4 regions of the Proteus sp. GOKU genome follow, and region 2 is predicted to be linked to each of the others. Evidence: predicted binding sites of a transcription regulator. Region 2 holds the regulator's gene; each other region holds the start of a gene.
What was found. The regulator CRP, encoded in region 2, controls carbon source genes, mostly activating them, when cyclic AMP is high. The targets are predictions, from matches to a motif close to ATGTGANNNNNNTCACAT.
Positions count from the first base shown of each region.

Region 1: EHE21_RS12740 (NupC/NupG family nucleoside CNT transporter) is a predicted target of CRP. The motif match lies at 1,859-1,876, and genes of this name have one in related genera.
Region 3: cdd (cytidine deaminase) is a predicted target of CRP. The motif match lies at 4,593-4,610, and genes of this name have one in related genera.
Region 4: msrB (peptide-methionine (R)-S-oxide reductase MsrB) is a predicted target of CRP. The motif match lies at 5,957-5,974, and genes of this name have one in related genera.

Region 1 is NZ_CP034105.1:2,721,368-2,729,319, forward strand. It holds gene EHE21_RS12730 (MarR family winged helix-turn-helix transcriptional regulator) at 1-229, shown strand, start outside; gene EHE21_RS12735 (DUF3820 family protein) at 232-447, opposite strand; gene EHE21_RS12740 (NupC/NupG family nucleoside CNT transporter) at 614-1,798, opposite strand; gene ligA (NAD-dependent DNA ligase LigA) at 2,027-4,054, opposite strand; gene zipA (cell division protein ZipA) at 4,111-5,139, opposite strand; gene cysZ (sulfate transporter CysZ) at 5,363-6,133, shown strand; gene EHE21_RS12760 (hypothetical protein) at 6,247-6,777, opposite strand; gene cysK (cysteine synthase A) at 7,013-7,952, shown strand, end outside.
Region 2 is NZ_CP034105.1:3,788,748-3,796,699, forward strand. It holds gene EHE21_RS17295 (methyl-accepting chemotaxis protein) at 1-896, opposite strand, end outside; gene EHE21_RS17300 (SIS domain-containing protein) at 1,046-1,906, opposite strand; gene EHE21_RS17305 (LysE family translocator) at 2,617-3,222, opposite strand; gene EHE21_RS17310 (hydrolase) at 3,321-4,301, shown strand; gene EHE21_RS17315 (YheU family protein) at 4,298-4,519, shown strand; gene EHE21_RS17320 (phosphoribulokinase) at 4,585-5,454, shown strand; gene EHE21_RS17325 (OsmC family protein) at 5,544-5,951, opposite strand; gene crp (cAMP-activated global transcriptional regulator CRP) at 6,265-6,897, shown strand; gene argD (bifunctional acetylornithine/succinyldiaminopimelate transaminase) at 6,992-7,952, opposite strand, start outside.
Region 3 is NZ_CP034105.1:1,287,552-1,295,503, reverse strand. It holds gene apbC (iron-sulfur cluster carrier protein ApbC) at 1-935, opposite strand, end outside; gene metG (methionine--tRNA ligase) at 1,140-3,167, shown strand; gene EHE21_RS05920 (CidA/LrgA family protein) at 3,302-3,775, shown strand; gene EHE21_RS05915 (CidB/LrgB family autolysis modulator) at 3,778-4,473, shown strand; gene cdd (cytidine deaminase) at 4,673-5,557, shown strand; gene EHE21_RS05905 (NAD-dependent malic enzyme) at 5,771-7,468, shown strand; gene sanA (outer membrane permeability protein SanA) at 7,610-7,952, shown strand, end outside.
Region 4 is NZ_CP034105.1:2,274,495-2,282,446, forward strand. It holds gene selD (selenide, water dikinase SelD) at 1-29, opposite strand, end outside; gene EHE21_RS10585 (NAD(P)H nitroreductase) at 45-596, opposite strand; gene sppA (signal peptide peptidase SppA) at 1,141-2,997, shown strand; gene ansA (asparaginase) at 3,242-4,264, shown strand; gene pncA (bifunctional nicotinamidase/pyrazinamidase) at 4,287-4,931, shown strand; gene EHE21_RS10605 (YeaC family protein) at 5,039-5,320, opposite strand; gene msrB (peptide-methionine (R)-S-oxide reductase MsrB) at 5,402-5,839, opposite strand; gene gapA (glyceraldehyde-3-phosphate dehydrogenase) at 6,183-7,178, shown strand; gene EHE21_RS10620 (D-hexose-6-phosphate mutarotase) at 7,293-7,952, shown strand, end outside.

The DNA of each region.
Region 1 (7,952 bases), 1.1 Mb from region 2:
CTTAGGATTTATTGCGCAGTATCGTTCTGAAAAAGACAAGCGTGAGCTTATTACTCATTTAACTGATGAGGGTCACGCTTTTTTGGCAAGAGCGGCATTAGGTCGAAAACAAAATGCTGAGAAAATAAGTGAATGCTTAACACTCGGAGAGCAAACATTATTTATTGAATTAAGTCAGAAAATCATTAATGCATTAACACCTGATAAATCAGCTATAGATGATGATTAACATCACCGCTTTAATGGTTTTAATAGCCCTTCTAGGCCTTCAATTTTAATTGCTAGGGTCATCTCCATGAGTTGACCAAGCTTACCTTCAGGAAACTCGCCTTTCTTTGCAAACCACAATAGATACTCTTCTGGTAAATCAACCAGCATACGTCCTTTGTACTTGCCAAATGGCATTTGTGTGTTTGCTATATCGATAAGGTGCTGTTTCTCTAACATGTTCTTTACCACGTTGTCATTGAAGGGATAAAACCGATTATAGGGTAATTTAAAGATAAAAAAAGCAGTACCCTAAGGTACTGCTTGATTTTCTGTTACTTGCTTAACAAGTGACTCTGTTTACATTGTTATTTTATTCACATGCTATCTGTTTTATCTTCAAAGATTAAACAAACAGACCTGCGATAGCTGCTGATAAGAAGCTAACTAATGTAGAACCGAACAGTAATTTCAGACCAAAACGAGAAACAACGTTACCTTGTACTTCGTTTAGACCTTTAATCGCACCTGCAACAATCCCGATTGAAGAGAAGTTAGCAAATGAAACTAAGAATACAGATAAGATACCTACAGAGCGTGGTGAAATTTCAGCAGCGATATCTTGTAAGCTACCCATTGCAACGAATTCGTTAGACACTAATTTAGTTGCCATAACACTACCAACACGTAATGCATCTTGCTCTGGCACACCAATTACCCAGGCTAATGGATAGAAAACGTAACCTAAGCAATCTTGGAAACTAATACCGAAAATCATGCTGAAAATCGCATTCACTGCAGCGATTAATGCAATGAAACCAATCAGCATTGCAGCAACGATTAATGCAACTTTGAAACCGGCTAAGATGTATTCGCCTAACATTTCAAAGAAGCTTTGACCTTCATGCAGATTACCCATTTGGATCTCTTCTTCATTTTCAACAGAGTATGGGTTAATCACAGAAAGGACGATAAAGGTACTGAACATATTCAGTACTAGAGCAGCAACAACGTATTTTGGATCTAACATTGTCATGTATGCACCAACAATCGACATTGATACTGTTGACATTGCTGTTGCAGCCATGGTGTACATACGACGCTGAGACATTTTGCCTAATACATCTTTATAGGCAATAAAGTTCTCTGATTGACCAAGAACTAGTGAGCTCACTGCGTTGAATGATTCCAGTTTCCCCATACCGTTCACTTTAGAAAGCACAGTACCGATAATGCGGATCACGAAAGGTAATACTTTGATATGTTGAAGAATACCAATTAATGCAGAAATAAAGATAATTGGACATAAGACATTCAGGAAGAAGAATGCTAAACCACCTTTCATCATGCCACCGAATACGAATTCAGTACCTTGTGCGGCATAACCTAATAAGTGATCAAATAATCCAGCGAAGCCACGAACAAAGCCTTCACCAACATCAGAGTTGAGGAAGAACCATGCTAATGCGATTTCAATAACTAATAACTGCACGATATAACGCAGACGGATCCCTTTGCGGTTGTTACTCGCAACGAATGCTAATGCGCCAATAACGGCGAGTGCTAAAACGAAGTGAATGATAGAGGACATGCATGCTCCAAAAATAAAAATAAATCTTGTAGAGCATTTTATGTAACGCGTAACATTAGGATGTGACTATTGTCACAATCTCATGAAACCGCATACACACTATTTATTAAATAAGATAGGTTGATCACACTTTGGGAGTTACTTAAGAAACATTAAATGTAAATTTAACTTAAGTAAAAATGCCACTGAGAAGGTTTTCCCAGTAGCATTTGTTAAATAGTAGAATGATTATTTCGATTGATCAAGTAATCGTATCATTTCATCTTCATCGATAACGGTTATCCCTAATTCGTTAGCTTTCACTAACTTAGAGCCTGCCGCTTCACCGGCAATTACCATGTCGGTTTTTTTAGAAACACTTCCGCTCACTTTTGCACCTAATGCAACTAATCTGTCTTTTGCTTCATCACGCGTTAACTGTGAAAGTGACCCAGTTAACACAACGGTTTTACCTGCAAAAGGATTATCACCCGCCTCATGAGTTACAATAACAGGCGCTTGCCATGTAATACCGGCATCATTGATCAATTGATCAATAACCGTTCTATTGTGTTCTTCTTGGAAGAAATTAACGACATGTTTAGCCACAATATCGCCCACATCAGGAACGGATTTTAGAGCTTCAATATCTGCATTTCGTAATGCATCAAGCGTTGAGAAATGTGTTGTTAATCCACTGGCTGTTGCTTCACCCACTTCTCGAATACCCAGTGCATAAATAAAACGTGCAAATGTCGTTGATTTAGCCTTATCTAAAGCCGTGATCAATTTTTTAGCTGATTTTTCGCCCATTCGCTCCAAACCAGATAAGATTTTTTCATCTAAACGGAAGAGATCAGCAGGTGTTTTGACATATTCTTTCTCAACCAACTGGTCGATAATTTTATCGCCCATTCCATCCACATCCATGGCTCGACGTGAAACAAAATGTTTAAGCGCTTCTTTACGTTGCGCGCCACAAATTAAACCACCAGTACAACGTGCAACAGCTTCGCCTTCAATGCGCTCAACATCAGAATCACAAATAGGGCAATGTGTCGGAAAAACAATTTCTTGAGCATCATCTGGACGTTTTTCTTCAATCACACTGACAACCTGAGGAATAACATCGCCTGCTCGACGAATAACCACAGTATCGCCAATGCGTATTCCTAAGCGTTCAATTTCATCAGCATTGTGTAATGTTGCATTACTCACAACAACACCTGCAACTTGAACAGGCTCTAAACGTGCAACCGGTGTAATAGCACCTGTACGCCCTACTTGAAATTCGACATCTTTGATAATCGTCATTTGCTCTTGAGCTTGGAATTTATAAGCAATAGCCCAACGCGGTGCTCTTGATACAAAGCCCAGCTCTTCTTGTAGTGCAATATCATCAACTTTGATAACAACGCCATCAATATCAAAACCTAAATTAGGACGAACTTCTTCTACATGGTGATAAAAATCAAGGACTGCTTTGCTACCTGTGCAAAGTTTTACCTTATCACTAACAGGTAATCCCCATTTTTTAAATTGTTGTAGGCGCTCATAGTGACTTGTAGGTAATTCACCACCTTCAAGTACACCAACGCCATAACAGAAAAAGGTTAATGGACGTTTTGCTGTAATACGAGGATCAAGCTGTCTTAATGAACCAGCGGCAGCATTACGAGGATTAGCAAAAACTTTTCCGCCTGTACGTCGCGCTTCCTCGTTTAAATATTCAAAGCCTTTTTCATTCATAAAGACTTCGCCACGAATTTCAATACGAGCAGGAATATCTTCACCGTATAAACGCAATGGAATAGCTTTAATTGTTCTCACATTCTCAGTGATATTTTCCCCTGTCGTACCATCGCCACGCGTTGCAGCTTGTACTAAAATTCCATTTTCATAAAGTAAACTAACCGCTAATCCATCTAATTTTAATTCACAACAGAAAGTGATCTCTTCATTATTTTTTAAACGATCACGTAAACGCTTATCAAAAGCTAAATAGCTTGTTTCATCAAAAGCATTATCTAAAGAGAGCATCGGAATTTCATGTCTCACTTGCTCAAATGCTGTCAAAGGTAAAGCTCCAACTCGCTGTGTTGGCGAATCAGAAGTAATTAATTCAGGGTGTTCAGCTTCTAATGCTTTTAGCTCATTCATTAAGCGATCGTATTCAGCATCAGGTATTTCAGGTGCGTCCATGACATGATAGAGATATTCATGGTGACGTAGAGTAACGCGAAGTTTATCAATTTTTTGTTGAGTATTTTTATTCATGATTATCACCAAAGAAGAAAAACCCCCGCAAGCGGGGGCTTTTTTACAGACAAAAGCTATTGATTTAAATCCAGCGTCCTACGGATCCTAGATTTATAAAGCTCGATTTTTTGTGGCGTTAAGAGTTTACGTTCATCATCCAGCACAACACCACCTACATCAGATGCGATACGTTGCGCCGTAAGTAACATCAATTTAAAGTTTTGGTTAGCATCACCATAAGATGGCACCATCATAAACATTGATACACCTGGTGTCGTTAATTCAGCCATTGTATCAATATTAAATGTTCCCGGTTTCACCATATTCGCTAAACTAAACAAAACAGGTCCATTCGCTGTTGGATTGAGATGACGATGGAAAATATTCATTTCGCCAAACTGGAATCCAGCTTGAATAATACTTTGCATCAATGCTTCACCATCTAGCATTTGACCATGATGTGCACTTACGTTTAGAACAATAACCAGCTCTTTCTCTGCTTCTGTTGCTTGTGGAGCAGATTCAGCTTTTGGCTCTTCAGCCGGAGCATGATGCGAAGCCTCAGTTTCAACAGGAGTCACATGAGCCGTTGTCTCTGAAATTGACGGCTCAAAACTCGCAGATGGGCTTACTGTATTAACGTGTGATTTTATTTCACTCGCAACATTAACCACTGGTGCTTGTTTTGGCTCATCCCTAACAATCGGTACAGGCTCTTTTTCAATAACATCAAAAACACCAAGGCTAGGCTCTTGTTGTAATGAAGTATCGTGAGAGTTCCCTTTAGTTTGGGTTTCAGACATTAATGGGTCTCTATCTACCACTGAAATTTCGGGTTCATGTAGAGGCTCCGATTTTATCGGTGGCTCACTCTCCCGCTTTTCAGTAGAGGATAAAGTTGATGTCTGATGACTAGCCTCAGCATATTGTGGTTCGTCATCGTTCTCATCTGACTGATAATTCTGTTTCTGACGTTTTACTGGGCGATTACGGAAAAGCTTAGAACGCTCTTTTCGACCAATCCATAAGCCGTGTAATAACAAAGCTATGATTAAAATCGCACCAACAACGATTAATATCAGACGCAAATTTTGCTGCATCATTTCTATCTCTGTTGTCTTGAGGTTTAATAGCCACGTTGGCAAATATTACTTTTTACTAAGAGTATTTGCCAATGCTCATAAGTGCAAGCCAATACTTAATTTTCTTGTCACAAAGATACACACATCAATCTCTTATGCGCGTTTTTTAGACAATTCATGACTAGTAAGGCTGATTATCTCCCTATATGATACTAGCTTGCCCTCATTGGAGAGAATAGGAAGTATGACAAATTTGACAGAAACGAATAAAAATTTAAATGGATTTCATTATTTTGCTCTTGGTTGGCGTTTAATTACACGCAAAGGGCTGAAACGTTTTGTTATCTTACCCCTACTTGCCAATATTATTATTCTCGGAAGCGCCTTTTGGTGGTTATATGGTCAAATCGGTGGCATGGTCAATTGGATGATGGAAAAAGTTCCTGATTGGCTACAGTGGCTGAGTTATTTAATCTGGCCATTATCCGTTATTTTTATTTTATTGGTGTTTACTTATTTCTTTAGTACTTTAGCCAATATTATTGCTTCTCCGTTTAATGGATTGTTGGCTGAAAAATTAGAAGGTCAAATAACTGGCATTGCACCACCAGATACAGGTGTTGCAGGTATATTGAAGGATGTTCCACGTATTTTAAAACGTGAGTTAACTAAAATAGCTTATTATTTGCCTCGTGCTATTGTCTTGTTATTGCTCTATTTTATTCCTGCTATCGGACAAACTGTTGCCCCTGTTTTATGGTTTGCTTTTGGTGCTTGGATGATGGCAATTCAATATAATGACTTCCCATTTGATAATCATAAAATTTCATTTGCTGCAATGAAATCTTCGCTGAAACAAGACAAATGGAATAATCTTCAATTTGGTATGGTTATTAATATTTTTACCATGATCCCTATTCTAAATTTAGTCATCATGCCGGTTGCCATTTGTGGTGCAACCGCAATGTGGTGTGATCGTTATCGTAAACAACATGTACAAGACGGGCAGTGGTAAATTTAATTTAATGACGTATCAATAAACGAGAAAAACCCCGTTTTATTAAGACGGGGTTTTATTTTATCGTTTTTTTCTAGATCGTGATTTGGTTTATTTAGTTATTGAGTGCATTACTCAATTAATGAACGAATATAATCTTTCGTTTCTTCCTTATCCATCGGCTCACGCTCATTAATGCCCATTTCAAAGATATTCAATGCACCATCTAATTTTTCCATAATCTCTTCATCATCTCGAATACAGAAAATATAAGCATTTTCAAATGGTGTGAGATCCACTAATCGTAACCCTTTCTCTGCCAAAAAGTGGTTAATATATTCCAGATAAGGTAGCTCATAAGGCAACATATAAGGGTCTACGCTCACCTCATCCCAATCAATATTTTCAACTTGAGATAAAATCAATGCACTTGGTGATTCAGGTAAAGAGATGTGCTCTAACGATTTTAGATCAGGAATATCACCAAAATATTCTGTCCATTCCACATAGTCCATTAATCCTTGAGCTGAGAGTGATTCATATAACCAATTAAGGACATCTTCTTGAGCGTCGGACTCGGGTAAATTTTCACGCAAAGCTTGCGCGTCTAATTCAGGCACTGCGAGTTCAAGTGCGCTAATCAACTCTTCAATGGTTTCCATTATGACCCCTGTATTTGCAATAAACGTAATTAAAAATAGATTATCAGCCATCAATATACTGTACATCTCTTGATTTATTAATTTGTGAATCGTCTCACTGACTCTTGATTAGAACCTTTTGGAATAAAAAGACAAAAAAGTTATAAGTATATTCATAAAGCTTATTTCCATCTTTAGCTTGATGGCGTATGGTAATTTCATCTGACCTTATAAAAATCATGTACCGAGGATAAAAATGAGCAAGATTTTCGAAGACAACTCGCAAACTATTGGACACACTCCCTTAATTCGCTTAAAGCATTTCGGAAATGGCAACATTCTGGCTAAAGTGGAATCTCGTAACCCAAGCTTCAGTGTAAAATGCCGTATCGGTGCCAACATGATTTGGGATGCAGAAAAGAAAGGTATTCTTAAAGAAGGCGTTGAGCTTGTAGAACCTACCAGTGGTAATACGGGGATTGCTCTTGCTTATGTTGCAGCGGCTCGTGGCTACAAATTAACACTGACCATGCCAGACACTATGAGTGTAGAACGTCGTAAATTACTCAAGGCATTGGGGGCTAATTTAGTGCTGACTGAAGGCGCTAAAGGCATGAAAGGTGCCATCGATAAAGCCAATGAAATTCGCGATAGCGATCCTAAGCGTTACCTTTTACTACAACAGTTTAGCAACCCAGCTAACCCTGAGATCCATGAAAAAACTACAGGTCCAGAGATCTGGAATGATACAGATGGTGAAGTCGCTGCTGTTATTGCTGGCGTCGGCACGGGTGGTACAATTACGGGTATTGGCCGCTATTTGAAAAAGACTCAAGGTAAAGCGGTAACAATGGTTGCAGTTGAACCTACAGGCTCTCCTGTTATTACACAAGCCTTAGCAGGTGAAGAAATTAAACCCGGTCCACATAAAATCCAAGGTATTGGTGCTGGTTTTATTCCTGAAAACCTAGATTTATCGTTGCTGGATCGTGTTATTCAAATCACTAACGAAGAAGCCTTTGATACTGCTCGTGAACTTATGACTAAAGAAGGTATTCTCGCAGGTATTTCTTCTGGTGCAGCGATTGCGGCAGCAGTAAAACTCGCAAAAGAACCAGAATTTGCAAATAAAGAAATCGTGGTTATTTTACCTTCATCAGGTGAGCGTTATTTAAGCACCCCACTTTTTGCTGACA
Region 2 (7,952 bases):
TTGCTGGCGGTTTGCTCTGTTCTTACATACAGATCGCGATTACCTGCGGCTAATTGATCACAAGAGATATCTACTTGATGAATTTGATGACTCACATCACTGACTAACCAACGGAACATGCGTCCTAATTGATTAACTGAACGCTGTGTCATACCCACTTCATCGATGCGATTTATATATGTAACGTTATGTTCATCGCCTGTTGCAACACGATTCGCTTGCTTATTAAGTAGCCTAATGGGCTTAACAATCTGAAAATAGAGAATACGTTCATTTGCCATTAGTAATACCAGTAAAATTGCGATATGCATAAAAAGAGCATAACCCGACAAACCAGCAAACCATGCACTTAACAACATAAAAGGTAGGGGTAAGAGAATAAAAAGACGGAGCCGTTTTTTTAATGAAATTGTTTGATTCCATGAGCGCCAACGTTGCCACCCTTTATAAACAAAAGCACCTTTTAAAAACGTGTGTGAAGGATACTTACCCTGATTAAATGCGGCGTAAAGTGCTGAGGCTTGTGCTATTTCCTCTTTTTTTGCAGCAGTCCTTACTGACATAAAACTTTGAATCTTACCCTGACGTATAATAGGAGTGATATTCGCTCTTACCCAATAGTGATCCCCATTTTTACGACGATTCTTCACGATCCCGGTCCAAATTTCGCCTTGCTTTAACGTCCTCCACATATCCTTAAAGACTTCTGAAGGTATATCTGGATGTCGGACAATATTGTGGGGTTGCCCCACAAGTTCTTCCACTGAAAACCCACTGGCTTCGACAAAGTCCTCGTTGGCATAAATAATATTGCCATCAAGATCTGTCGTCGACATCAGTGTTGCGTTTTCAGATACCGGGTATTCTCGCTGTGTCACCGGTTGATTGTTACGCATTAGTTACTCTCCTCGACATTGAAATTAAAACATCTCAACAAAAAAAGACTGCCTAAATAACTATCGTTTCGGCCGTTAGGAGAATAACTTTAGTAATAAGTGGAAATACCTACATTTAAATATTAGTTTTTTGAATCAGTTCAAAATTTTTAATTATCCAGGCTATTAATTAATGCCTGTGAACTTAGCACTAATGTCTTCGCACACTCATCTCGTTTCTTTAATAACGCCATAAAAATAAGGTCAGTGATCGTGTTTTGTGCTGTACGTGAAGAAATTGAAGCGCTTCGCCACTCACCTTCATCCGCAATTGTTTCTAATATATAATCAGAAATCCTTCCTAATGGAGAGTGTTTTTCTCCTGTAATAGCAATGATTTTTGCCCCTTGTTTTTTAGCCACAGAGGCTGCAACTAACATATCTTTTCTTTTGCCACTATAAGAAATGACTATCTGTAAATCCTTTGAACTTAACATTTGGGCAACAGATATCTGAACATGATGATCTGTTTCAATCAGCGTGGTTATTCCTATTTTCTGTAATTTATAGCTTAAGTCTCTAGCAACTAGCCCTGAACCACCAATACCAATAATCTGAACTCGTTGAGCTTCATCAATAAGTTGGATCACCTTTTCAAAATGAAGGTAATTAATTTGGCGAGTCGTATCGCAAATTGAATTATTTTTCTCTTGAGCAAGTTTCTGTGCAATAACCACTAAACTATCTTCCGAGCCTATTTGATTATGTAATAGGCTCGGATTTGCTCCTGAATTCGCGTTCTTTCGACCTAGCTCTTCACTAATGGCAAGTTTCAAAGAAGGAAAGCCTTTGAATCCTATTTTTTGACTAAATTTAACAATAGCAGATTGACTCACACCCATTGTTTCAGCAAGTTGCTGTGACGATAAAGTGATTGTTTTCTCTGGATTATCTAAAATGTAGTCTGCTATTTTTCGCTGATTTGTAGCCATACCCGGCTTTATCCAGGCAATTTTCGTTAATGTCGGCATAATGACAATATCCACTTCGAGTACTATATAGTTATATATGGAGTAATTCTTGGTACAGCGTTTAATACCTAAAACAATTAATTTTTTAGAATAAAATCAATTAAAAATAGAAAATGAGTCACAATAAAGCATAGAAAAAATTACCTTATTATTAGAATACTTGTTTTTATAATAGTTTTATAAATATCTTTTCAATCAGAACTATGCTCATCAATCCCTACATTTATAATACTTAATTTATTCCCTCTCTATTTTTAATAATAATTTATTCTTTTAGGTCAATAGAACGATATAGACTTAATCTATTTACTCTTAATAATTTGTTATTTTCAAACACTTCCTTTTATTTAATAACAATTCAAACACATAAACGTAATAAAAATTACTTTAATAGAAACATTAAAAAGAATAAATAATTCCCATATAAAATAGTTAGTTGTCCATTTTAATAGTGTTAATAATAAGAAATAAAAAACTAAATAGTTAAATAATAGGATCTATGTAACGACTAAAAATCAGTCATCACTTGATATAAGAGAGCATTTTAACATGAATGATTGTGTCAGTGGGCGATCGTAGATCTCTCTTTTTATAGAGGAATACTCTTTTTTTGACACATATCAAGAGAGATCATTTCAACCAATCTTAAAAAAACATCATTTAAATCAAAAAAGTTTGATTAACCCTTGATTTATACCTATTTTATGAGTTTACTCTATCCAAATCAAAGGAACACAGAGCGCCGTTAATAGCCCCATTGAGATATTGAAAATAAACCAAGAGCGTCTGCTTTGTAAAAATAGGCTAATTAATGTTCCGCCTAATATCCAAACAATACCAGCAACGAAGTTAACAATAACCATAACAATACTAATAGCAATAACAGAGCTAAAATAAGCATCACCCGATAGACTAAAGCTCCCTACTGCGCCTAATCCCATCATCCATGCTTTTGGATTTAGAAATTGCAATAATCCGCCCTGAAACCAACTTACTGCTTGGGGTGTTTTTGCTGGAATATCTAAACGCTGATAAGATGATGTCGCTGTTTTCCAAGCAAGCCAAAGTAAATACGCACTCCCGACTATCTTCAATCCGATATGCAGTGCAGGATAAATTATCAATAATGCGGCTACGCCAAATGCAGAACTCAATAAAACGCATTGCATACCCAGCATAATGCCTGCCATTAGCTTTAACGAGCCTTTAAAGCCTACATTAGCCCCTGATGAGGTAAGCAGTAAATTGTTCGGTCCAGGTGTTATCGCTGCAATAAACAGGAAAATAGTTAAAGAGAAAATAAGGCTAATTGTCATAAAGTGGCTCAAAGATGTGACAGACGTTTTATTTTCACCGAAAATAGCAGTATGTTATTTAGCAAACAAGTGTTAATTCATTTTGATAGACGGAAAATATGTCTCAATACTTTAATCCAATGCGTTGGGCTAAAAATCCACATTTACAAACGCTCTTACCAAGAATTGTACGTAGGACGCCACAACTTACGCCACATTGGCAGCGGCTCAATCTTCCGGACAATGATTTTGTCGATTTAGCATGGAGTGAAGACCCAACGACGGCACTCGATAAACCACGCTTAGTCATCTTTCATGGCTTAGAAGGTGGGTTTAGTAGCCCTTATGCTCATGGCATGTTAGCTGCTGCAAAAGAGAGAGGCTGGCTAAGCGTTGTGATGCATTTTAGAGGATGCAGTGGTGAACCCAATAGACAAAATCGCATTTATCACTCAGGTGAAACAGAAGATGCTCGCTACTTCTTAAATTGGTTGAAAAAGGAATTTGGCGAGCAACCAACAGCCGCAGTTGGCTATTCACTTGGTGGAAATATGCTTGCCTATTATCTTGCTGAAAGTGGTGAAAATGCAGTTGTAGACGCTGCTGTTATTGTCTCTGCACCATTAATGCTAGAACCATGCTCAACAAAAATTGAACATGGTTTTTCCCGTTTTTACCAATGGTATCTATTAAAAGAGCTCAAAAACAACGCAACACGAAAACTTATTCGCTATCCAGAATCCTTACCGATTAGCTTATTGACGATAAAATCCATCAAAAAACTACGTCAATTTGACGATCTTATTACGTCTAAAATTCACGGATTTAAAGATGCATTAGATTATTATCGCCAATGCAGTGCGTTGCCTTTATTAAATAAAATAAAGAAAACGACACTTATCATTCATGCTAAAGACGATCCATTTATGTCTGCGGATGTTATTCCTGATGTCAAAACACTACCCAATAACATTGAATATCAACTTACTGAGTTTGGTGGACATGTAGGATTTGTTGGAGGAAAGCTCTCTAAACCAGTGATGTGGCTAGAAAGCCGTATCCCTGACTGGTTGGCGACCTATTTGGAGAAAGCAAAATGATAATACCTTGGAACGAGCTTTCAACTGAAACACTAGACAATCTCATTGAAAGTTTCGTTTTACGCGAAGGTACTGATTATGGTATCCAAGAGAAAACGCTTGAACAAAAAGTCGCCGACGTCAAAAAACAGCTTAAATCCGGTGAGGCCGTGTTAGTTTGGTCTGAACTTCATGAGAGCGTCAATATTATGCCTGCATCGCAATTTCGCTCTGATTAGTTATTCAAAGTTAGCGATGTATCGCCATCAATAAGGGCCAACCTTATTTAGCAAAAGGATAACCTATGTCAATTAAGCATCCTATCATCGCAGTGACTGGCTCAAGCGGTGCAGGAACCACCACAACAAGCCAAGCTTTTCGTAAAATATTCCAACAACTCAATGCAAATGCTGCATTGATTGATGGAGATAGTTTTCATCGCTATACCCGTCCTGAAATGGATATGGCGATAAGAAAAGCTAGAGAACAAGGCAGACATATCAGTTATTTTGGCCCTGAAGCAAATGATTTTAGCTTACTGAGTAAGACCTTAAGTCAATATAGCGATACAGGACAAGGACAATCTCGCAAATATCTACACTCTTATGATGAAGCAACTCCTTACAACCAATTACCGGGAACATTTACCCCTTGGGAGCCATTAGCTAATAATACTGATGTTCTCTTTTATGAAGGATTGCACGGTGGCGTTGTTACCAACGAACATGATGTAGCTCAACATGTTGATTTATTGGTCGGTGTTGTTCCTATCGTCAACCTAGAGTGGATACAAAAGCTTATTCGAGACACGACAGAAAGAGGACACTCACAAGAGGCGGTAAGAGATTCCGTTGTACGCTCAATGGATGATTATATTAGCTACATTATTCCTCAATTCTCACGCACTCATATTAACTTCCAACGTGTTCCGACTGTTGATACTTCGAACCCTTTTTCTGCCAAAGCAATTCCCACTCTCGATGAAAGCTTTATTGTTATTCGTTTTCGTGGTTTAACTGATATTGATTTTCCCTATTTACTTGCGATGTTACATGGCTCGTTTATGTCAACAATAAACACTATTGTTGTACCGGGCGGGAAATTAGGATTAGCGATGGAATTAATTATGGCACCATTAGTCAAAAAATTATTAAATGGCGAAAAGATAAGTTAACCAAAATAAAATTTATCTCTATAAAAATAATATCCCATTAATTAAGGGATATTATTTTTCAAATTAAACTTTATTTTAAAATATCAAAATTAGTCGGCATCTTTTATTTCAAATGAATGCGTAATATTGGCTGCTTTTCCTAACATTAAGGAAACAGAACAATATTTTTCTGCGGATAATTGAACGGCTCGTTCTACGATTTTATCCGTTAATTCTTTACCTGAAACAATAAAATGTAAATTGATATCAGTAAATAAACGAGGGGCTTCTTCACGGCGCTCTGATGTTAATTTCACTTCACAATCAGTTACTTGATGACGCCCTTTACGTAAAATACTTACGACATCAATAGCACTACATCCACCCGCAGCAATTAATACCATTTCCATTGGGCTTGGGGCTTTATCGCCCGAATTCCCATCCATCATAATTTGATGGCCAGATGAAGATTCGCCGACAAAAGATAAATCTTCAACCCACTTAACTCGTGCTTCCATTTATTTTCCCCCTAAAGATGACAGAAACTAAAAGAGTACATTCTCATAATTCAACTAGCAATTAGCAAATAGGTTTATTATGCTGACTGCGTAAAACGAGACTTAATGCACTAATTGTGTTAAAAACAATATCTGCTTGATGATAGTGGTTAAGATCAATGCATTATTTTCTCATTTATTATAATCTACTCCATATTAACTTACCGTGTTCTCAGGAAGTTAATAGGTAAAGATAGGATTTTTAAGCACGCTGTCTCAAAAGGGAGCCTATCCGTTTTGAAAGGCTGCATTTAACGTACAGAGGATAACGCGAATGGTTCTCGGCAAGCCGCAAACAGACCCGACTCTTGAATGGTTTTTGTCACACTGCCATATTCACAAATATCCATCCAAGAGCACGCTGATCCACCAAGGTGAGAAAGCGGAAACACTTTATTATATTGTTAAAGGTTCCGTGGCTGTTCTTATTAAAGATGAAGAAGGAAAAGAAATGATCCTCTCCTACCTAAATCAGGGGGATTTCATCGGTGAACTTGGATTATTTGAAGAAGATCAAGAACGTAGTGCATGGGTTCGAGCAAAAACAGCCTGTGAAGTAGCAGAAATTTCCTATAAAAAATTCCGCCAATTAATTCAGGTTAACCCTGATATTCTGATGCGCCTTTCTGCTCAAATGGCGAACAGATTACAAACAACATCAGAAAAAGTAGGTAACCTTGCTTTCCTTGATGTAACAGGTCGTATTGCACAAACCTTATTAAACTTAGCAAAACAACCCGATGCAATGACGCATCCTGATGGCATGCAAATTAAAATTACACGTCAGGAAATTGGTCAAATCGTTGGTTGTTCACGCGAAACTGTAGGCCGTATTCTGAAAATGCTGGAAGATCAAAACTTGATCTCCGCACACGGTAAAACTATCGTCGTTTACGGGACTCGTTAAGTTTCCCCGCTCAAACAAACAATAGCCCATAACAGGGCTATTGATATACTTTTTGTGTAAACCCCATCCTCGCTGATGGGGTTTTTAGTTGCTACTACCCTTTTACAAATTCTGCGATAGCCGCTTTTAATGCCACCATTCCTTCTTGTAGCTCTTCTTGGGTAATAATTAACGACGGTGTAAAACGCATCACATCAGCTCCTGCATTTAACATCATTAAGCCATGTTTAGCAGCAAGACCGAGTAACTCTTTGGCTTTACCTTTATATTGTGGCGCTAATTGCGCACCAATCAATAAACCTTGTCCACGGATTTGCGAAAAGACCTGATACGTTTGATTGATTGACGCTAGCTCATCCACAATCCATTGATAGCGCTTTTCGACACCCTCAAGTACCTCAGGTGTATTAATTAAATCAAATGCGACATTGCCCACTGCACAAGCTAATGGATTGCCACCATAAGTTGTACCATGAGTTCCAACACCCATTGCAGAAGCTATCTCATATGTTGTTAACATCGCACTGAGTGGGAAACCACTTCCCAGCGCTTTGGCGGTTGTAATAATATCTGGTGTCACATCATAGTTCATATAGGCAAAAAGCTTGCCGGTACGCCCCATACCTGTTTGTACTTCATCAAGAACAAGCAGTGCTTGATGCTTATCGCACAACTCACGTAGCCCTCTCATAAACTCAGGCGTTGCTGCTGTTACGCCACCTTCACCTTGAACTGGCTCTAAAACAACGGCGCAAGTGTGGTCATCCATTACCGCTTTAACGGCATCTAAGTCATTAAACGGAACATGCACGATATCGGCAGGCTTAGGACCAAAACCATCCGCATATTTAGGTTGTCCACCAACAGATACTGTAAACAGCGTTCTGCCATGAAATGCATTGTGAAAGGCAATAATTTTTGTTTTATAAGGGCTATGGCGAGTAATGGCATAATGGCGAGCCAATTTAAATGCGGCTTCATTTGCTTCTGCGCCAGAATTGGCAAAAAAGACACGTTCTGCAAATGTGTTATCTATTAATTTTTGTGCTAAACGT
Region 3 (7,952 bases), 1.6 Mb from region 2:
CCTAATAGTTCGCAATGATACTTCTCAGCCAATTTCGCCGCACCACCTGTACCAAAGATAGGTTCAAGGTGACCACAGTTGCTACAAATATGTGCGCTCATGTTTTCAATAATACCTAATACAGGCACATTGACTTTCTTAAACATGACGATCCCTTTCATCGCATCCACCAGAGCAATATCTTGTGGTGTTGTTACTACAACAGCAGCGGTTACTGGGATGTTTTGAGATAAGGTTAATTGAATATCACCTGTTCCCGGCGGCATATCGATAACCAGATAATCCAAGTCAGGCCACAGCGTATCTTGGAGCATTTGCATTAATGCTTTGCTCGCCATAGGACCACGCCATACCATCGCATTATCATCAGTGACTAAATAACCGATAGAGTTAGACGCTAAACCATAAGCCATAATTGGCGCCATATGTTGTCCATCAGGAGACGTTGGACGCTCCATTGTGGTACCCAACATATTAGGAATAGACGGGCCATAAATATCAGCATCAAGAATACCTACTTTAGCGCCTTCTTGTGCAAGTGCTAATGCAAGGTTCACTGCTGTACTTGATTTACCTACGCCACCTTTACCAGAGCTCACTGCAAGAATATTACGAACACCATTAACACCAGGCAGATCATTTGCACGACGTAAGGTTGAAATATTGTGCTTGAGTTTCCATTCAATGGCTTTTGCGCCAGTGATGTTGCGAAGTTCAGCTGTTTTTTCTTCGATTAGGACTTGGAAAGGTTTTTTCCAAACAAACGGCATCACTAATTCGATATGAAGAACATCGTCAATCATCGCACATTGATGTAATGCTTTTAGAGAAAGCAGATTACGTTTCAATGTCGGGTGTTCAAAAGTAGACAAGACACCTGAAACTTTTTCGTTCAGAATCTCAGGGGTGGTCTGCTCGGGGGATTTATCACTCATCCCGGCTCCTCTCGTTTTCATTATTTATTAAATATATGAGTGCATCTATCATATCAGATAGTAGATGACTACGATAATGCCTTACCTCAATTTGCCAACTGAAATTTCTCTTGCAAAAACTCGATTATTGCCCTAGCGACATCATGACGGATCGGTTAACATCAAAGTCCCTTTTATTAATTTTATGGAAGTAAGATCCTTACTATGTCTCACGTCGCGAATAAATTATTGGTAACCTGCGCGTTACCTTATGCTAACGGTTCAATTCATCTCGGTCATATCCTTGAGCACATTCAGGCAGATATCTGGGTCCGTTATCAACGAATGCGCGGCAAAGAAGTTCATTTCATCTGCGCTGACGATGCTCACGGCACCCCAATTATGCTGAAAGCTCAACAACTGGGTATTACCCCAGAAGCAATGATTGAAGAAATGAGCAAAGAGCATCAGCAGGATTTTGCTGGCTTCAATATCAGTTATGACAATTATCACTCTACACACAGTGAAGAGAGTCGCCAATTATCGACTAAAATTTATCTTGCACTGAAAAAGAATGGTCACATCAAAAGCAAAACTATTTCTCAGCTTTATGATGAAGAAAAAGGCATGTTTTTGCCTGACCGCTTTGTAAAAGGCACTTGCCCTAAATGTAAAGCGCAAGACCAATATGGTGATAACTGTGAAGTTTGTGGCTCAACTTACAGCCCAACAGAATTAATTAATCCACGCTCTGTCGTATCAGGTTCAACACCTGTTATGCGTGAAACTGAACACTATTTCTTCGACTTACCTGCATTTAGCAACATGTTGCAAGAGTGGATACGCTCTGGTGCACTGCAAGAGCAAGTTGCGAATAAAATGCAAGAGTGGTTCGACAGCGGTTTACAACAGTGGGATATCACTCGTGACGCACCTTATTTCGGTTTCGAAATTCCAGATGCACCGGGTAAGTATTTCTATGTATGGTTAGATGCACCAATTGGCTACATGAGCTCTTTCTTAAACTTATGTGAAAAACGTGGTGATTTAAGTTTTGATGAGTTCTGGAATAAAGACAGCAAAGCTGAGCTTTATCACTTTATTGGTAAAGATATCGTCTATTTCCACAGCTTATTCTGGCCAGCAATGTTAGAAGGCAGCGAATATCGCAAACCAACAAACTTATTTGTTCATGGTTATGTCACAGTAAATGGTGCGAAGATGTCAAAATCTCGTGGCACCTTTATTACTGCTCGCGCTTATCTTGACCATTTTGATGCGGATTGCCTGCGTTATTACTATGCAGCAAAACTTTCATCACGCATTGATGATATTGACCTAAACTTAGAAGACTTTGTTCAACGTGTAAACAGCGACATTGTTAATAAAGTGGTTAACCTTGCATCACGTACAGCTGGTTTTATCAGCAAGCGTTTTGATGGCAAATTAGCTGATTCTTTAGATGATGCTAAACTTTATCAACACTTTGTTGATATGAAAGAAACTATCGCACAATCATTTGAAAATCGTGAATTTGGTAAAGCTGTTCGTGAAATTATGGCATTAGCAGACGAAGCTAACCGCTATATCGACGAAAAAGCGCCTTGGGTAGTGGCAAAACAAGAAGGTCAAGATGCTCAGTTACAAGCAATCTGTACTATGGGGATCAACTTATTCCGCGTACTAATGACTTATCTGAAACCGGTATTACCTTCACTGACAGAGCGCTCAGAAGCCTTTTTACAAACCCAATTAACATGGGATGCACTTGAACAACCACTATTAGGCCAAGAGATCACTAAATTCAAAGCGTTGTTTAACCGTATTGAGATGGATAAAGCCAATGCAATGGTTGAAGCCTCAAAAAGCACCATTGCACCGGTAAAAGAAGTGACGGGTCCATTAGCAGATTCACCGATCCAAGAAACCATCAACTTTGATGATTTTGCGAAAATCGATATGCGTATCGCTGAAATTAAACAAGCCGATTTTGTTGAAGGTTCAGACAAACTGCTGAAATTAATTTTGGACTTAGGTGGCAAAACTCGCCAAGTATTCTCAGGTATTCGTACTGCATACCCAGATCCTAAAGTGTTAGAAGGTCGCTTAACGGTAATGGTGGCAAACTTAGCACCTCGTAAAATGCGTTTTGGTATTTCAGAAGGCATGGTAATGGCAGCAGGCCCTGGCGATAAAGATATCTTCTTACTCAGCCCAGATTCTGGTGCAAAACCGGGTCAGCAAGTGAAATAACAACCAAGATTCATTTGCCAAGTAAATAAATGGCGGGGTTCTATTAGAACCCCGCTCTTTTTTTATTGTGATCCATAGCACACTTTCAAAATCGGTGTATGATAATTCTGTTAGTTGATTTGGGACACTTACTTATGAAATCTAAACGGGCACGATTGCAGATTACACTTTGGCATTATCTACGATCTTTTTTGGTACTTTATCTTTGTCTCTTTGCTGGTAATCTTATTTCAGCCCTTCTACCCTTTGCGGTTCCAGGCAGTATTGTTGGCTTACTGATCCTTTTTGGTTTACTTGCTTTCCAGCTTATCCCTTTGCGTTGGGTTAAACCCGGTGCCAATATCCTCTTAAAAAACATGTCATTACTCTTTATCCCTATCGGTGTTGGTGTAATGAACTATTATGATTTGTTAAATCAGCAACTTTTTCCCATCGTTCTAGCCTGCGTAGTGAGTACCTTTGGTGTTATGGCACTCGTTGCATATTGCTCACACTACGTTCATCGTGAGCGCGTTATCGTGGGTTCGAAACCAGACCAAGTTGAAGATATTGTGGAAACAAAAGAGAAAGACGACGATAAAGCGTTAAGTGAGAAGAAAAAATGTTAGCCATGTTGATGAATATTTGGTGGTCACTTCCTTTAAGTATTTTTATTTTTTACTTAGCTCGTAAACTTGCAGCTCGATTTAAATTACCTATTTTAAATCCGCTTTTAATTGCGATTGTGGTGATTATCCCTATTTTATTGATAGCCAAGATACCTTACGAAAATTATTTTGCAGGTAGTCGTATTTTAAATGACTTATTACAACCTGCCGTTGTCGCTTTAGCTATACCGCTTTATCAGCAATTACACCAAATTCGCGCACAGTGGAAATCATTAATCAGTATTTGCTTTATTGGTAGTATTGCTGCGATGGTTAGTGGCACTGCCATTGCATTATGGGCAGGAGCAACACCTGAGATTGCTGCATCAATCTTACCTAAATCAGTGACAACACCTATTGCGATGGCTGTGGCAGACTCTATTGGGGGCATTCCTGCTATCAGTGCAGCATGTGTTATTGCCGTGGGTATTTTAGGGGCTATTTTTGGTCACTCGTTATTTAAAATACTACGTATTCCTACTCACGCCTCTCGTGGTTTAGCAATGGGTACGGTTTCTCACGCAGTCGGAACAGCAAGAGCTGCAGAAGTTGATTATATAGAAGGTGCTTACAGTTCATTGGCATTAATGACATGCGGGATTATTACATCCCTTACTGCACCATTTATCTTCCCTATTATTTTGCATCTTTATAGTTAATATTTTTTATACTCTACCTTTCAAATCCCCGATTTAATTAATTTTACTTCGGGGATTTTTGCTATAAATTTGAGATACATCTCTCAATTACTGAATTTGTTGCAATTGTTTCATTGAAAATATGATTCTCATCACATATAAGAATGGGTAAAGATGCCTAGAATCTTATAATACAGAAAGATTAATGGGAGACTCATGTATGCATACTCGTTTTCAGGCAGTTTGGTCAGATTTATCCCCTCAGTTACAACAAGCACTTGCTCCTTATCTTGAGCAGGATGAATTCCCTGCAATGTTTACGGCAGAGCAGGTCAATGCCATAAAAACACAGTTACAATGTAATGATGATACCTTAGCCCTAGCACTTTTACCCGTTGCTGCCGCTTGTGCTGTTGCACCAATCTCTAATTTTAAAGTTGGTGCAGTTGCGCGTGGTGAAAGTGGTAATCTCTACTTCGGTGCCAATATGGAATTTGCTGGCGCTCCACTACAACAAACTGTTCACGCTGAACAAAGTGCAGTGACTCATGCATGGTTACGTGGTGAATCTCGCTTGATCTCCGTCACCGTTAACTATACACCTTGTGGTCATTGTCGCCAGTTTATGAACGAATTGAACAGTGGCACCCATATTCAAATTCAGTTACCGGGTAGAAAAATGGCAACATTAGGTGATTATTTACCTGATAGCTTTGGCCCGAAAGATCTCAATATCACCTCTTTATTAATGGACAAAGTTAATCACGGTTACAAAATTGATAACCCTAGTGAATTAGCACAACAGGCGCTACAAGCCACTAATCGTAGCCATGCTCCTTATAGTGAGTCGCACAGTGGTATTGCCGTTCAAATGAAAGATGGCAAAATTTTCCAAGGTAGTTACGCAGAAAATGCCGCATTCAACCCAAGTTTACCGCCATTACAAGCTGCTTTAATTTTGTTAAATATGGCAGGTGAGAGTGTGATGGATATTGAATCTGCTGTCTTAATTGAAAAAGCAGAGACAATTTTAACGCAATGGGATGCAACACAAGCAACATTAACTGCTTTAGGTTGTCGCCAAATGCAACGCATCACTTTGTAAAAAGTTTTAACTTATTCCTCTAAAAATCTCTCCTAAAAAAGCATCAGCATGTAAATTTTGCTGATGCTTACCAGAAAAAGTTGTAACAACCGTATCTATCTCTCATTTCTAAGCATAAAAATCATAAAAAAATAACATAAGCTGTACATATTTTTATTATTTTGTAGGATCTACAATTGTCATGTGACTAACTGCCTTACAAGAGTATTTTTCATGGAACTGGAACACGAAAGTAAACGCCCTCTCTACATCCCGTATGCAGGTCCAATCCTGCTTGAATTTCCCCTGTTAAATAAAGGTAGTGCTTTCAGCGAAGAAGAACGCAGCACCTTTAACTTACATGGTTTACTGCCTGAAGCAGTTGAAACCATCGAAGAGCAGGTTGAACGCGCTTATCGCCAATATCTTGATTTCAAAAACGATAACGATAAACATATTTACCTACGAAATATCCAAGATACCAATGAAACCCTGTTTTACCGTCTATTGGAATCTCACCTAACTGAAATGATGCCAATCATTTACACACCAACAGTGGGTGAAGCTTGTGAACATTTCTCTGATATTTATCGTCGTGCTCGTGGTTTATTTATCTCTTACCCTAACCGCGCCAATATCGACGATATGCTACAAAACGCCACTAAACAGAACGTAAAAGTTATTGTTGTAACAGATGGCGAGCGTATTCTTGGTCTAGGTGACCAAGGTATCGGTGGTATGGGTATTCCTATCGGTAAACTCTCTTTATATACCGCGTGTGGTGGTATTAGCCCAGCGTACACACTGCCTGTTGTACTTGATGTTGGTACTAATAACCCACAACGTTTAAACGATCCTCTGTATATGGGATGGCGTCATCCTCGTATTACAGGTGATGAATATAACGAGTTTGTTGATGAGTTTATTCAAGCTGTTAAACGTCGCTGGCCAAATGTTTTACTGCAATTCGAAGATTTCGCACAAAAAAATGCGATGCCTTTATTAAACCGTTATCGTGATGAGCTATGTTGCTTTAACGATGATATTCAAGGTACAGCGTCTGTCACTTTAGGTAGCCTAATTGCAGCAAGCCGTGCTGCTGGCCGCCAATTAAAAGACCAAACTGTCACTTTCTTAGGTGCAGGCTCTGCGGGTTGTGGTATTGCTGAGCAAATCATTGCCCAAATGAAATCTGAAGGTTTAAGTGATGAGCAAGCGCGTGAACGTATCTTTATGGTTGACCGTTTTGGCTTATTAACAGACAAACTGCCAAATCTACTTGATTTCCAAAGCAAACTTATCCAAAAAAGTGAAACCATTGCTGATTGGGAAACCGAAAGCGATGCGATTTCACTGTTAGAAGTGGTTAAGAATGCAAAACCAACTATTTTGATTGGTGTTTCAGGACAAGCAGGTTTATTCACTGAAGAAATTATTCGTGAAATGCACAAACACTGTGAACGCCCTATCGTAATGCCATTATCTAACCCAACTTCTCGTGTAGAAGCGCGTCCTGAAGATATTATCAACTGGACTGATGGACAAGCTTTAGTCGCAACGGGTAGCCCATTTGCACCAGTTAAATACAAAGATAAAGAGTATCCAATTGCACAATGCAACAACTCTTATATCTTCCCAGGTATTGGACTAGGTGTTATCGCATGTGGTGCAAAACGTGTTACTGATGCCATGTTAATGGTTGCAAGTCGTGCATTAGCAGATTGCTCACCAATGGCAAAAGATGGTGATGGTTCTCTGTTACCTTTACTGGCTGATATTCAGCAAGTTTCGCGTTATATCGCAAAACAAGTTGCAAAAGAAGCTCAAGTACAAGGTGTTGCTACCGTAACTTCTGATTCAGCATTAGAAGAAGCGATTGAACGTAACTATTGGTCACCAGAGTACCGTATTTACAAAAGAACCTCGTTCTAAGTAGCTTGAAACACTAAGTACCATTCTGAAAAGCGCGTCATTACTTAATATGAGGCGCTTTTTTCTTGCTTCCCTATCTCTGCTCAAGTAGCCTTAAGCATTATGAAAGTCATTCGTTATTTGCGTCATTAAGGCAAGGAAATGCTAAAACGCCTCATTTATCTCTTTCTCACACTTTTTATTCTGCTTGCTGTCACTTTGATTGCCTGCGATCGCTGGATCGGCTGGAAAACCAATCCTTATATCTTTGAAGATGTGGATACGTTACCTGCTAAAAAAGTGGGCATGGTGTTAGGCACATCGAAGTACTATACCAGCGGTTATATAAATCAGTTTTATCAATACCGCATTCAAGGCGCTGTTAATGCTTATAATAGTGGCAAAATTCAGTATTTATTACTCAGCGGTGATAATGCAAAACATAGCTACAATGAGCCCAATACCATGCGTAAAGATCTCATTAAAGCAGGTATTCCAGCATCTC
Region 4 (7,952 bases), 1.5 Mb from region 2:
TATTGTGTTAAACGAATTGCTTCAGACATAACATGCCATCCTTTTTAAAAATAAGTCACAAAATCAGTTAAGTCAGCAGGAGAAACCGTCATTGGCGCTTTCAGGGCTGGCGTGCCTAAATAAAGAAAACCAATAATCTGGTCATGTTCACCACAGCCAAGTCCTTCTCTTACCACTGCATCGTGAGTCCAAGAGCCTGAACGCCAAATCCCCCCAAATCCTTGAGCAACAGCCGCCATTTGCATTGCTTGAACACTACAACCAGCAGCGACAACTTGCTCCCATTCAGGAACCTTTGGATGATCTTTCACTTTCGCAATAACAGTGATGATCAATGGGGCACGAAAAGGTGCATTTTTTGCTTTTTCTTCAACTTCTGGCCCTAAATTACCCACCACCGCCGCTTTATGCAGTAATTGGCTAAAACGCTCAATACCTTCATTTTGCATCACAACAAAGTGCCAAGGTTTAAGTGCACCATGATCAGGCGCGCGCATGCCGGCTTGTAAAATAGTATTGAGGGCTTCACTATCAGGGGCTGGAGTAGTCAGTCGGGAAGCTGAACGGCGGTTCAAAAGCAGTGTTAATGCATCCATTTTTATTCTCCTGTCAGCATTTTATTTTAGCAAGATCCCATTCTTATGGGGATGGACAGTTCTTATCAATTCGCAGTATAACAAACTGTTATATTACCACCATCCACAGATTTAGGCGGGAATTTTTCTAAAAATCAGCTGTGTGGTTATTTAATCGTAATTTATTGTTCACAAAATGATTAATCTTAGCTTACTAAGTTAATTTAAGCTTATTTTGATCTTACTTTTCTTTTTAATTCGACGAATTCCTATATTACTTTTATGCCTTTTTGTGTGAAATTATTTAGCTATTTTCACGTAAGATAAATGTTTACTTAATAACACCTTAAGCAAAAGTTATCATTAGTGGCTTCCTAAAAATCAATAACAGACATTCAATAAGAGCTATATTAGAATATTCCTTCATTGTTATTGCTATTCTCTCTATTGCTAACAACATTTTTTGTTTTAATAGTATGAGATTATGTGGATGTAGCCTGCTTACCAATAATTCTAGCATGACTGTTTAGGATTAAAATTTAGCTTTACATGATGTGGAGATAATATGAATAAAATTATGGAGTTAATCGGCGCAATATTAAAATTTAGTTGGCAAGCCATTAACTTTATCAGGAAATTAATCTTAAACGTTATTTTCTTTTTCCTTCTCTTTATGGTCATTGGTATTTTCTTAATTAGCAAAGAAGCACAAAAACCAGTGGATTATGAAGGTGCCCTTCTTGTTGATCTTAAAGGTGTGATTGTTGACCAAACTGCTACACAAAATCCTTTAGGCGAAGTTGGACGTGAGCTTTTAGGTGTTTCAAGTAGCCAGCTTCAAGAAAATTCATTATTTGAAGTTGTCGATACGCTACGCCTTGCCTCTCAAGATCCGAAAATTAAAGGTATGGTGCTCAAACTTGATGAATTTGCAGGCGCAGATCAGCCTTCGTTAAATTATATTGGTAAAGCACTTAATGAGTTTAAAAAGACAGGTAAACCTATTTTTGCAGTGAGTGGCTATTACAGCCAACCACAATATTACCTCGCCTCTTATGCAGATAAAATTTATCTCACTCCTCAAGGTGCTGTGGGTGTTTATGGTTATGGCTTTCAAAATCTCTATTACAAAACACTGTTAGAAAACTTAAAAGTCAGCACTCATATTTTCCGCGTCGGAACGTATAAATCTGCGGTTGAGCCATTAATGCGTAATGACATGTCTGCGGAATCTCGAGAAGCTTCATTACGTTTAGTTAATGCACTATGGTCTACATATTTAACCCAAGTTGCAGAAAACCGTAGCATTACCACTGAAGATGTTTTCCCGGGTGCAAAAGAGATGATTGCACAACTACGCAACGCAGATGGGGATAACGCAACGTATGCGCTAAATCGTAAATTAGTGGATTCTGTAAGCTCATACGCTCAATTTGAAGCTGATATGACAGAAACCTTCCAATGGGACAAAGAGAACAAGCAATTTAACAATATCAGCATTTATGATTATGCCGATACGCTAACCTCATCTTTACCTGCCAGTGATGAAGGTAATATTGCCGTAGTCGTTGTTCAAGGCGCGATTATTGATGGTGAAAGTATCCCCGGCTCTGCGGGCGGTTCAACTATTGCAAATCAAATTCGTCAAGCACGTTTAGATCCAAATATTAAGGCACTTGTATTACGTGTAAATAGTCCTGGTGGTAGTGTTTCTGCGTCAGAACAAATACGAAGTGAAGTTGCCGCCTTTAAGCAACAGAAAAAATATGTGGTTGTTTCAATGGGGGGTTTAGCTGCATCAGGTGGATATTGGATCTCAACCCCTGCAAGTAAGATTATTGCTAGCCCATCAACATTAACAGGCTCGATTGGTATTTTTGGCGTTATTAATACTTTCGAAAACAGCTTAGAGTCTATTGGTGTTTATACCGATGGCGTCACAACTTCGCCATTAGCCGGATTATCTGTCACAAATAAACTACCTGAAGAATTTGCAGAGCTTTTACAGCTCAATATCGAAAGTGGTTATAAAACGTTTCTTAATTTAGTGGCAGAATCTCGTAAAAAAACACCTGCTCAAATTGATCGTATTGCTCAAGGTCGAGTGTGGGTAGGAATAGATGCAAAGAATGTGGGTTTAGTCGATGAGTTTGGTGATTTTGATGATGCTATTGATGCCGTTGCTAAAATGGCAAAAATTGACCAACCTGTTATTGATTGGATGAAACCAGAGCTAAGCCTGTCAGAGCAGATCATAATGAGCTTGTCGTCTAACGCAAAAGCACTTCTTCCTGATCCGTTACAAGCTTATATTCCTGCGCCTGTTTTAAAAGAAGTTAAAACACAGACAGAGTTTTATCGCAATATGAACGATCCGCTAAATCGCTATGCGTATTGTTTATCTTGTGGTGATATTCAATAATCTTTCCACTGATACACCTGTTCACACTGAGCAGGTGTATTTCTCTCTTTTTTCTGACTTTTGATAGAATGATATTCTGATGAGTGATTTTTGTTCGTTTATATTTAAGCTATTTTTAACACAATGATTTAAAGCAGATATTAGTCAGTCTCTATTTTCTTTTTTTAGCATCCTTTCCTTTTTTTATTCTGCAAACTCCCTATAATCAGGTATTTCTCACAGCTTAATAAGAGTGCTTTGTCTGATGCAAAAGAAATCAATCTACGTTGTTTATACTGGCGGTACTATTGGTATGCAACATTCTGAACATGGCTATATTCCTGTATCAGGACATTTACAACGCCAATTAGCTAAAATGCCAGAATTCCACCGTGAGGAGATGCCCGATTTCACAATCAAAGAGCACCTGCCTTTAATTGATTCTTCAAATATCACACCTGAAGATTGGCAATCTATTGCTGATGATATTAATGAAAATTATCACAATTATGATGGGTTCGTTATTCTTCATGGTACAGATACCATGGCATTTACCGCATCAGCACTCTCTTTTATGTTTGAGAATCTTAGCAAACCGATTATCGTTACTGGCTCTCAAATTCCTTTAGAAGCCTTACGTTCTGATGGGCAAACAAACCTATTAAATGCGCTTTACCTCGCCGCACATCATCCAATTAATGAAGTGGCACTATTTTTTAATAACACGCTATATCGTGGAAACCGCACAGTAAAAGCGCATGCAGATGGTTTTAATGCCTTTGCATCACCCAATAGCGCCCCACTGTTAGAAGCGGGTATTAATATTAAACAATTTAAAATTAATTCATTTCCGAAAGGAAATGGGGAATTTACTGCGCATAATATTACGCCTCAGCCGATTGGTGTTGTCACCATTTACCCGGGTCTTTCAGATGAAGTTGTTAAAAATATCCTGATGCAACCTGTAAAAGCCTTAATATTACGCTCTTATGGTGTTGGTAATGCGCCCTCGCATCCTGCTCTACTTTCAACCCTGCGTGAAGCAACAGAGCGTGGTATTGTTGTTATCAATCTTACGCAATGTATTTCTGGTCGAGTGAATATGGAAGGTTATGCAACAGGTCAAGCACTAGCGGAAGTGGGTGTGATCAGTGGCTTTGATATGACATTTGAAGCAACATTAACTAAACTGCATTATCTCCTTAGCCAACAATATAATTACACTGAGATCTGCCGACTAATGCAACAAAACCTTCGTGGTGAAATGACATTAGACGATAACGACTAAGTTTAATCTAAAGGTAAATTTGGTGAAAAATTCCGCACTGTTATTGGTTGATATACAAAACGATTTTTGTACTGGTGGTGCATTAGCTGTTAATGAAAGCGATATAGTGATACAAACAGCCAACCAACTTATTTCTGATTTTAAGCAATCTAAAAATCCCATTATTGCTAGTTTAGATTGGCACCCTGCCGATCATCTTAGCTTTGCTGAAAATTCAGGCTCGGTTGTTGGGGAAATTGGAACGCTTAATGGATTACCACAAGTGTGGTGGCCTGTGCATTGTGTACAAAATTCTTATGGTGCTGCATTTCACCCTGAATTAAACCAAGCTCTGATTAATCATATTATTTACAAAGGGCAAAATCGCCTTATTGATAGTTATAGTGCTTTTTTTGATAACGACCATGAATATCAGACCGGCTTGCATACTCTTTTGCAGACTCTGAATATAAAACATCTTTATATTTTAGGAATTGCTACGGATTACTGCGTTAAATATACGGTACTGGATGCTTTGCAGTTAGGTTATCAAGTGACTGTCATTACAGACGGTTGTCGTGGTGTAAATATTCAAGATGATGATAGCGAAAAAGCACTAGAAGAGATGCAAGCAAAAGGTGCGGTATTAATTGATTCAGCACATTGGCTTAATCGTAACAATCAATAGGTTCGTTATTTTCTTTATCTTCATAAAATGAAAAAGGGGCTATATTTAACCAGTTCGGTTAATAAATGCCCCTTTTTTATTTCTATTCTATCCATTCAACATACGTTTTAGTCATCATCCATTGGTGTTAGTGTTGCTAAACGTTCAGATTGAAACTGAGCTTTTAATTCTTGTTTGCTCTTCATGGTAATTTGCCCATTAGTTCCCACTGTCATATGCTCAGGTGTATGGTTATTTTTCGCCTGCCATAATAAAACAATCTGCATGCAATGTTCTTTTTGCTCATCGGTCAATGCAACGCCATCAGGCCATTTACCTAGTTCAACTGCGGTTGAAATACGTTGATAAATTTCAGGGGTTACCATAGAAATAAGTTCATTAACTTCCATTGATTGCTCCATAAGCTAAATAATCATTTGAAATGGCTGAATCGTTTTTTCCATTGTTATTATTTTGTTAATTTAACTGAATTAACCGACTTGTTTTTCGCCTGTTTCACTATTCGTAAACGAAAGAGATGCTGAATTAACACAATAACGCTCCCCTGTTGGGGCAGGACCATCATTAAAAACATGACCTAAATGTGCGTCACATTGCTGGCAGCGTATTTCAGTTCTTTTCATATTGTGAGAAAAATCATCAATATAGCGAATTGCATTATCACTAACGGGTTGATAAAAGCTAGGCCAACCACATCCTGCATCAAATTTCGTCTCTGAATAAAACAAAGGAGCAGAACAACATAAACAGTGATAAATCCCTGTTTGACGATTGTGTAATAATTTACCACTAAACGGAGGTTCTGTACCTTGCTGTTGCGTCACATAACGTTGCATTTCGTTGAGTGTTGATAAATCAAGGTGATTGTTATTACTTGAAATATTCACTTTCTTTTCATTATCTGCCATATCGACCTCTTGCCCAGAAAAATGCTTTTTAAAACAACAGTGAATAATAACAAAGATTTAACAACAAATCTGAAAAATATAGTCTAAAATCATCAAGAGTAATCTTTAGTTTTTGAAATGTGATGAATTTCACATAACGGAGCAAAGGTAACTTCATTTATCGGCGTTGATCCCGATAATACACAGCGTAACATTTGGCTAAAACGACCAATCTTTAAGCGAAAAGTGTTTTTTTAATTGATTTTTTGCAATTATTGACACGATTCCGCTTGACGATTGGCGCGGTTTTGGTAACTTTAGAAGCAACTTTTTAATTCACTAAATTAAAGCTGGTGGAATACATATGACTATCAAAGTAGGTATTAATGGTTTTGGTCGTATCGGCCGCATCGTTTTCCGTGCTGCTCAAGAACGTTCAGATATCGAAATCGTAGGTATTAACGATCTGTTAGACGCAGACTACATGGCATACATGCTGAAATACGATTCAACTCATGGCCGTTTCAACGGTACTGTTGAAGTAAAAGATGGCCACCTCGTTGTTAATGGTAAAACCATCCGCGTAACTTCAGAAAGAGATCCAGCAAATCTGAAATGGAACGAAGTCGGTGCTGACGTTGTTGCAGAAGCAACTGGTCTGTTCTTAACTGACGAAACTGCTCGTAAACACATCCAAGCTGGCGCGAAAAAAGTTGTTCTGACTGGTCCTTCAAAAGACAGCACTCCAATGTTCGTAATGGGCGTAAACCATAAATCATACGCAGGCCAAGATATCGTTTCTAACGCATCTTGTACTACTAACTGCTTAGCGCCTTTAGCTAAAGTTATCAACGACAACTTCGGTATCGTTGAAGGTCTGATGACTACTGTTCACGCAACAACTGCAACTCAACGTACTGTTGATGGTCCATCTGCAAAAGACTGGCGTGGTGGTCGTGGTGCTTCTCAAAACATCATCCCATCATCAACTGGTGCTGCTAAAGCTGTAGGTAAAGTTATCCCTGAACTGAACGGCAAACTGACTGGTATGTCTTTCCGTGTTCCTACTCCTAACGTTTCTGTTGTTGACCTGACTGCACGTCTGGAAAAACCAGCAACTTACGCTCAAATCTGTGACGCTATCAAAGCAGCAGCTGAAGGCGAACTGAAAGGCGTTCTGGGTTACACTGAAGATGCAGTTGTTTCAACTGACTTCAATGGCGAAGTTCTGACTTCAGTATTTGATGCTAAAGCAGGTATCGCTCTGAACGACAACTTTGTTAAATTAGTTGCTTGGTACGATAACGAAGTTGGTTATTCAAACAAAGTTCTGGATCTGATTTCTCATATCTCTAAATAATTAGAGTTTAGAAAGTCACGATTTCTTTTAGAGCCACCTTTTCGGTGGCTCTTTTATTTTCTAGCCAGTCAGTTTATTGTATTGAAATAGTCAGTGACATAAGGTCATAAGATAATGAATGAGAAAATTTTTTCTTTGCCGATTATTGAACAAATATCACCTTACTTAAGTCGTCGGCAATTAGGCGAACTTCCTATCCTTGTTATTTCGCATCCTAAAGTACGCGCAGCTATCAGCCTTCAAGGCGCACATTTAATCGCTTGGCAGCCCGCACAAGAGCATCCTGTATTTTGGGTAAGCGAAGCCTCTCTCTTCACGCCGGGTGTTGCCATTCGTGGCGGTATTCCTATTTGCTGGCCTTGGTTTGCTTCAGCTGGTACACCAAGTCATGGATTTGCACGTATTCTTCCTTGGGAATTTAGTGCCCATACAGAACAAGATGACGGTGTTCTCATCACCATGACATTAAAAGAGAGTCAACAAACGCAAAAATATTGGCCTCATCCCTTTACTGTTATTGCTCGTTTTAAATTAGGAGCAACCTGTGAGGTTGAATTAGAATCTTACGGTGATTATGAAGCAACAGCTGCCCTTCACTCTTATTTTAATGTGAGTGATATCGATAATGTCTCTGTAACCGGCCTAGGAGGCCACTACATTGACACCGTGGCAGATAAAGAGGTTTACACTGATGAAACCTCATTACGCTTTGATGGGCGCACTGACAGGCTTTATACAGAGCCTGACGATTTTAATCTCATTCATGATGATGGT